Regions from separate parts of the Cyclobacterium sp. SOCE241 genome, predicted to be linked through region 2. Evidence: riboswitches for the same ligand, from Rfam matches in the RefSeq annotation. Region 2 holds a riboswitch; the other holds the start of a gene.

The links. Region 2 has a riboswitch for cobalamin ahead of metE (5-methyltetrahydropteroyltriglutamate--homocysteine S-methyltransferase). Riboswitches for the same ligand answer to the same signal wherever they lie in the genome.
Region 1: it holds a riboswitch for cobalamin, as region 2 does, so the genes downstream of both, WG932_RS29925 (TonB-dependent receptor) here and metE (5-methyltetrahydropteroyltriglutamate--homocysteine S-methyltransferase) in region 2, are expected to answer to the same signal.

The regions. Positions count from the first base shown of each region.
Region 1 covers NZ_CP149779.1:5,893,607-5,897,430, forward strand. Annotated here, with positions in the region: gene WG932_RS29915 (iron chelate uptake ABC transporter family permease subunit) at 1-13, opposite strand, end outside; gene WG932_RS29920 (ABC transporter substrate-binding protein) at 18-1,151, opposite strand; cobalamin riboswitch at 1,255-1,466, shown strand; gene WG932_RS29925 (TonB-dependent receptor) at 1,656-3,542, shown strand; gene WG932_RS29930 (YncE family protein) at 3,539-3,824, shown strand, end outside.
Region 2 covers NZ_CP149779.1:4,598,475-4,602,298, forward strand. Annotated here, with positions in the region: partial or broken gene metE (5-methyltetrahydropteroyltriglutamate--homocysteine S-methyltransferase) at 1-2,244, opposite strand, end outside; cobalamin riboswitch at 2,428-2,619, opposite strand; gene WG932_RS23290 (NHL repeat-containing protein) at 2,715-3,578, opposite strand; gene WG932_RS23295 (hypothetical protein) at 3,551-3,778, opposite strand; gene WG932_RS23300 (DUF1501 domain-containing protein) at 3,788-3,824, opposite strand, start outside.

The DNA of each region.
Region 1 (3,824 bases), 1.3 Mb from region 2:
CTGGGTGAGTCATGTGTCTAATCTTCTAATTTTTGGAAATACCTAAATTGATGGTCAACTGCCTTATCGGGGTGGAGAATTTTAATCATGTCCAAAAGTACTAAATCTGGTCGCAAGTAGCCTTCTTCAAAATACCTATATCCTCCCTTTTCCCCTTTGCCCAAAGTATAAGTGTATACTTTTTTCTTTTTATATGCCTCGAAATCAATGTATTTAGGGTTTTGTGCCACCATACTTCCTAAAGAAGCATTGTCAGCCGCCCCAATCCAAAAATCCGCCTGACCTGCCTGATCTAAGACAAATTCATAATTCAAGGTCAAGCTCCCCGTCCCTTCCATTTGGTCGAATAGGTATTTACCGGCAGCATCCCCAATGATTTTAGCTGCCCAACTACCCTTGGCAGGTGCATACCAAATGTCTTTGTACATGGACCCTGACAGTACGGTGGGTTTGTCTTCTGAAGAAATAAGGCTCACCTTTTCTTGGGCAATTTTGTAATTGTTGGCTATTTTATTGTACACAGCCTCTGCTTCTTCTAGTTTTCCCAGTAAAACTCCGGTGACCTTAATCCACTCAGCCCTTCCCAATGGGTGTTTTTCTTGGTACTCCTTATTGATTATTACAGGTATTTTTGCTGAATTTAAGCGGTTTTCCATTTGGGAGGTTTCACCAAATCCAGATACCATAACCCAGTCGGGTTGAATGTCTATGATCTTTTCAATATCCCATGCAGGCCCTTTACCAAGATCAATGATTTTGTTAGAATTGATTCTTTTTCTGGTTTTTTCTGAAGTGATCAGATCCAGGTCAGGGAAAGCCATTAAGTTTTCCTCAGCATCTAAGTAATCCAGATGAGCAACCTGCGGAGTAGCCGATAGTATGACTTTATGACTTCCTGCAACAATCTTTCCATCGATAGGGATTTCCGGGAATTTACCCTTATCCTCGTCACTATGCACCAAGAAGAGTTGGTTTTTTGTTTTCTGATGAATGATTTCAATGATATAAAAATTGTCCCCACGAAAAAGTGAAAACCCTTCAGCATATTGCAAAGCAATTTCTTCCAAAGTGTCCAAACTTACTCTTTGTGTGGATGGTTGACAAGATGAAATAAATAAAAGTACAAAAATTAATGAACGGATAGCAGCCATTTTTCAGGAAAAAGAATAAATAAAATTTGATTTTCATGTCAAAGTAAACCATTGCTTAGACCATTTCCAATAACTTAATTTTTTCAAATAGAGTTTTTAGCGTATGTTTGTGCCGATTTATGGTTCCCGATCCTTAACCAGGCGCTCGGGATTAATAGGGAATTCGGTGAAAGTCCGGAACTGTCCCCGCAACTGTAACCCGGTCTTTATTTCAATAAAGAAAACGGAAATCCATCCTTTGCCATTGTCCTTGTTGGATGAGAAGGCGGATTTACCTTGGGAAGTCAGGAGACCTGCCATTAAAATCTTTTCATTCGTAGCTTTCGGGAGAAAGGCTGAGAAGAAGGTTTTAGCTGCTTTCAATATTTTCATTTATGGAACATTGATAACCAAGTCAGGTACCTGTTGGTGATTGTCTAGACTTGCCTGCCAGTTGATATTCTCTATTCTCCTAATTTTTCCCACAAAGCATGAAATAGTGATGCTTATATTAAAAGAAAGAGGATGTCATTAATAGCTTGTTTGATTTTTATGATTGCGAGTTGGCAAAGTGAACCGGATTCCTCATCTGTTTTCCCACAAGATACTCTGGAACTGTCACAAGTGGAAGTGCAAGCCTTTGCTTTAAAGAAGTATGCTTTTGGTCAATATGTAAGGTCCCTCGATAAGAATAGGTTAGAGCAATTATCGGGATATTCATTAGGGGAGGTTTTACAGCAGGAAACTGGTTTGTTTTTAAGACAATATGGGCCTGGAATGTTGAATTCTCTAAGCATGCGTGGCACTTCAGCAGGACACAATGCCTTGTTTTGGAACGGATTGCCGGTTAATAGCCCTTCTCTTGGTCAGGCAGATTATTCAATTTTCCCTTTGGGTGGATTTGACGCAGTGAATATTCATTATGGGAGTTCCGGGGCTTTATACGGTACGGATGCTATCGGTGGATCTGTTCATTTGTCCTCAAACCTAGGATTCAATACCGGAAATGAGTTAAAGGTTGGAACTCTTGTGGGAAGTTTTGGCCGCTGGCATCAGCAGGTAAGTTATCGGCAAGGGAATGAAAAATTTGCCTTCAAAACCAACCTTTATCGAAATTATACAGCTAATAATTTCACCTATAAGGATTATGCCAGTCCGGGTACACCGGAAAAGCGTCAAGAACACGCCAAGGTTTCTCAAATAGGTTGGGTGCAGGATTTTTCCTATAAAATTAATTCTGTACAGTCACTGAAAGCCAATCTTTGGCTCAATACCAACGACCGGCAAATACAGCCACTGCTTGGTTCATCAACCAATGATGTTCAAGAGGATCGGAGTTTTAGAGCGGTTATAGATTATACCCATGCCGGTGAAAACCTTATTTGGACTGCTACCACAGGGATTTCAAATGACCTGATGGTATTCAATTCAGATAACAATCAAACCCGCTTAATTTTGATAGGGACCGCCTTGGATTACTCTTTTTCTCCAAAATGGCAGACCCTTGCCGGTATTCGTTATTCACATATCAAAGGGCGATTGGCCACCTATGATCGACAGGAACAGCGAATAGAACTGTACCAAGCCACCAATTTCAAACCAAGTCAAAATCTTGGGATTTCTATGCAACTCCGGCAGCTTATCCATGAAGGAGAAGCCGTTCCTTTTACTCCTTCCATAGGTGCGGAATGGAGTTTTTTTAAATCAACTGTTTGGAATTGGCAGTTAATTAGCAACCTGTCGAAAAGTTTTAAAATACCTACTTTAAACGATAGGTTTTGGGAGCCCGGTGGTAATCCTAATTTAAAACCTGAGAAAAGCCTTAGCAAAGAAATTGGACTAACAAGTAAGGCGCATTTATCTGCATTTAGTTTTGAAAATAGGCTTACCTATTTTCATATGAATGTGGATAATTGGATTCTATGGTTACCACAGAGCACTTATTGGCAAGCCGAAAATGTCCGCAATGTGGTCAATCAAGGGTTGGAGTTTTTTTTTAAAGGTGGGTTTGAGCAAGGTAATAGACGTTGGACGCTGCATGTAGACTATAGCCTGAATAGTGCAGTCAATCAATCAGGAGATTTTGGAAATTCGCTTAGTCAAGGTAAGCAGCTTCCTTACGTGCCTAAGCATAAAATACGTACACAAGGCAATCTCCAGAAAGGTCCTTACAAGCTGTACATTCAGAATCAGTGGACTGGTGAGCGTTTTGTGACTACAGACAATCAAACCGTATTAGCCGCATATAGCTTGTGGGATACAGGGCTTACTTATGCTTTTGACTGGAAAGGAAAGCTAAAAGGGAATCTTGGATTCCATACAAATAATATTTTCAATGTAGATTATCAGGTGCTTCGCCTGCGGTCTATGCCCGGAAGAAATTTTCAATTTAATTTAAATGTAGTGTTATGAAAAAAATGCAGTTAGTCTGTAAGTTGTTTTTGTTTGCCATTTTGGTGTCATGTGGAACTGATCCGGTTGAAATACCTCAAGGGGCCTATGAAGATGGTGTGCTAATAATAAATGAAGGTGCATTTGGAGCCAATGATGGTGAAGTTTTCCATTTTGACAACAATACAGCAGAGCTTGAAGCCAATGTTTTCGAAAATGTTAACGGTAGACCTTTTGCTGGATTGCTTCAGGATTTGATTAGTTATGAGGATTATACCTACCTAGTGGCCAACACCGGTAAAG
Region 2 (3,824 bases):
TTTCCTCCCACTTTCTGGTTTTAAGCCCACAATCGGGATTCACCCAGAGTTGGGCTGTAGGGACTACATCTTGCGCTTTTTTTATCAGTTGTACCATCTCCTTTTTACTAGGAACTCTAGGCGCATGAATGTCATAGACGCCGGGTCCTATTTCATTAGGGTATTTAAAATCTGCAAATGCATCCAATAATTCCATTTGAGATCGAGAACATTCGATGGTAATCACATCCGCATCCATGGCTGCAATGCTTGGCATGATGTCATTGAATTCTGAATAACACATATGCGTGTGGATTTGTGTGGCATCACTCACACCCGAGGAGGAAAGTCTAAAGGATTGAACAGCCCATTTTAGGTAGCTTTCCCATGCTGATTTCCTTAAAGGAAGTCCTTCCCTTATGGCAGGTTCATCAATTTGTATGATGTTGATTCCTGCTTTTTCAAGGTCTATTACTTCCTCCCTAATGGCCAAGGCGATCTGTTTACATGTTGTTGCCCGATCTTGATCATTTCGTACAAAAGACCATTGAAGGATGGTTACCGGCCCGGTTAACATGCCTTTTACTCGTCTTTTAGTTAAAGATTGAGCATAGGTAGACCAAAAAACTGTCATCGGTTTAGGTCTCGAAATGTCTCCATAAATGATCGGTGGTTTTACGCAGCGACTGCCATAACTTTGGACCCAGCCATACTGACTGAAGGTAAAACCGGCCAGTTGTTCACCAAAATATTCCACCATGTCATTCCTTTCGAATTCTCCATGCACCAATACATCTAAGCCTATTTCTTCCTGTTTTCTTATAACCGTTTCTGTGGCTTCTTTCAGTAAACCTTGATAGGTTTTCTTGTCTATAAAACCATTCTTGTATTGAGACCTCCACTTCCTAACTTCCCCTGTTTGGGGAAAAGAGCCAATGGTGGTGGTGGGTAATAGGGGAGTTTAAGGAAATTCTTTTGGAGAATGCTTCTGGATGCATATTCACTCTTCCTTTTATCATCGGCAGGAGCAATGGATTCAACCTTTAGTTTTACGGCTTTATTATGGATTAAGTCTGAGTTTTTACGGTTAGCCATCGCATTCCTATTGGCCTCAAATTCCAAGAGTTGATTTTTTCCGGGATTAGGTAAAGATAGTTCTTGCAATAAGGTAACTTCCTTTAGTTTTTGTTTGGCAAATGCCATCCATCTTTTAATTTCCGGAAATAAGATGTCTTCTTTATTTTCCAGTTCCAAATCATATGGTACATGCAATAGGGAGCACGAGGGAGCAATCATTATTTTGTCTCGACCTAGGATACTAATGGCGTTGTTTAGGATTCTCAGCGATTGTTCTAAGTCATTTTTCCAAATGTTCCGACCGTCTACCAAACCTAAAGAAAGGCTTAAATTCTCCGGGATTTGGGGTACTAATTCTTCCAATTGTTCGGGGTTTCTGACCAAATCCAAATGCAGGGCACATACGGGAAGAGACAATGCCAAACCTGTATTGTCATTTAATCCTTCAAAATAGGTCGCCAGTAAAGTCTTTAGCTTGGGGAATGTTTTTCTGATGGTTTTATAGACCATAAGGAAAGCGTCTTTTTCCTTTTCACTAAGGTCCAAGCCTAATATTGGTTCATCAAATTGCACCCAATCTGCACCATTTTCTACCAGTTCTTTAAGGATTTCCAAATATACCGGTAGGAGGTTGTGAATAAGGTCAATTTTTTCAAAGCCATCGGTCTTCTCTTTTCCTAGCCAAAGGTAGGTCACAGGACCTATTAGGACCGGCTTGGCTTTGATTCCTAGTTCTATCGCCTCCTTAAATTCTTCTACCACTTTTGAAGAATGATAACTGAAGCTTTGGTCTGCTGTGAATTCCGGTACCAAATAATGGTAATTGGTATCAAACCATTTGGTCATTTCCATAGCAGTAATGTCTAGCCCCTCTTTTTGATAACCTCTGGCCATGGCAAAATAGAGGTCCAGAGAGGAAAACTTCTTTTCCACTAGGGCTGCATACCTTTCAGGAATGGCTCCTACAGTTAGGGACATGTCCAGCACCTGATCATAAAATGAGAAATCATTGACAGGGATAAGGTCTATTCCCTGCTCTTGCTGCGTTTTCCAATTTTGAAAACGGATTTGTTTTCCGGCTTCTTCTAATGTTGTGCCGGAAATTTTGCCTGACCAATACTGCTCGCAGGCTTTTTTGAGTTCACGTTTGCTACCAATTCGCGGATAGCCTAGAATGTGCGTTTGCATGTTCTTTTAACTTTTTAATGTATAAAATGAGTTAAAAGCCCTTTGCTTTATTTCAAACGCTTTGAAGAAATGAAAGAGGAGTTGGAGGTAGATATTGATCAAATTTGGCACAATTATCCCATGGAAAACAATTGTTTTAGCTGATAATATCTAACCTGACACCAAACTTTAGATCGCGAAAGCGTTGTCAATTCGAAATAGGCAGGTCTCCTGACTTGTAACATTTTTACCTTCCTTCCCATTCTAAAAATTAGAACAGTGGATTTGCTATGGGTAAAAACCTTTGGGGTTACTTACAGTTGCGCGACAGTTCGTGATTCTCACACGATTCCCTATTAATTCACGTTAAGTAAAACCTATTTCGGTTGATAAAGAAATAATAAAAGAACTTATTGACCTCAAATGTAGCGCAGATAAATCAAATTTCCTGCAACAATTGTGAAAAGGACCATAAAAAAATAATCACATTACTATACTCGGTGTAATTTATAGGGGTAAACACCATCCGCATTCCATTGACAAACATAAAGGTTTTTGTCCCTATCCAGGCATACATCGTGGCAATGCTTAAACACTGCTTCCTCTTGTAGCATTAGATCCAGTTTTCCATTATTATAGGTGGGTCTAGTTCCTCCCGGATTAGAGATAACTTTGTTGTTTTCGTCCAAAATGGTAACAAAACCTTTGTTTAGGTGCATGTTATAATTTCCATCTTCCATCCCAAAACAAACGCCGGAATAGAGATTTTGCTCATCCAAAACAGGTCTGCTTATAAATGCACCGGGTAAGTAAATGTCTTCCAAGTATTCCCCATCTAAAGTAAATCGTTTAAAAGTATTTTTGATCCTTGCAGAGCAAAGTAGCGTCGGATTGGCAGGGTCTCGGTAATCAATGGCTACGCCATGTGCCTGTTTAAATTTGTTGGGTTGGAGAAAACTGTCTCCGCCAAATTTGCGAATAAATTGACCTGCTTGGTCATATTGTAATATAAACTGAGAACCATAACCATCGGCCACATAAATATCCCCATTTGGCCCTATGGCTGTTTCGGTGGGTCGGTAAAAAGCTTGCTCATTATAAGCTCCAATTTTACCTGGATGGTCCAGTTCCATCAGGATTTTACCATCCATGGTGCATTTTACTACCTTCCCTAAACCGGTATCTGTGATGAACAGAAATTCTTCTCCACTTTCAGCTGAAATAGACAACCCATGGGCACCTGAAAAACCTAAGGTCCAAGAGTCCAATATTTTTCCTGAAGTATCATAAATCAGGACATTGTTTTTCGGATGGTCCGTTAACAATATCAGCCTGTTGGTTTTATCCAAGACCATCTCGTGGCAGTTATTGACCGGATGCTTGCTTCTCTCTGCTTTGCTCCAATTTTTTCTACGCGGTATTGGAAATCACCATGACCCAGCAAGTCTTTTTGAAGCTGCGCTGCATTGGAATTGATATTGAAGAGGGGTAGGCCGGCAGTAATCACAGCTCCACCGGTGATGGATTTTTGAATGAATTTTCTTCGTGAATGCATGAATTTTATTTATGCCAGGAGCTCATTGACTACATGTCCGTGGACA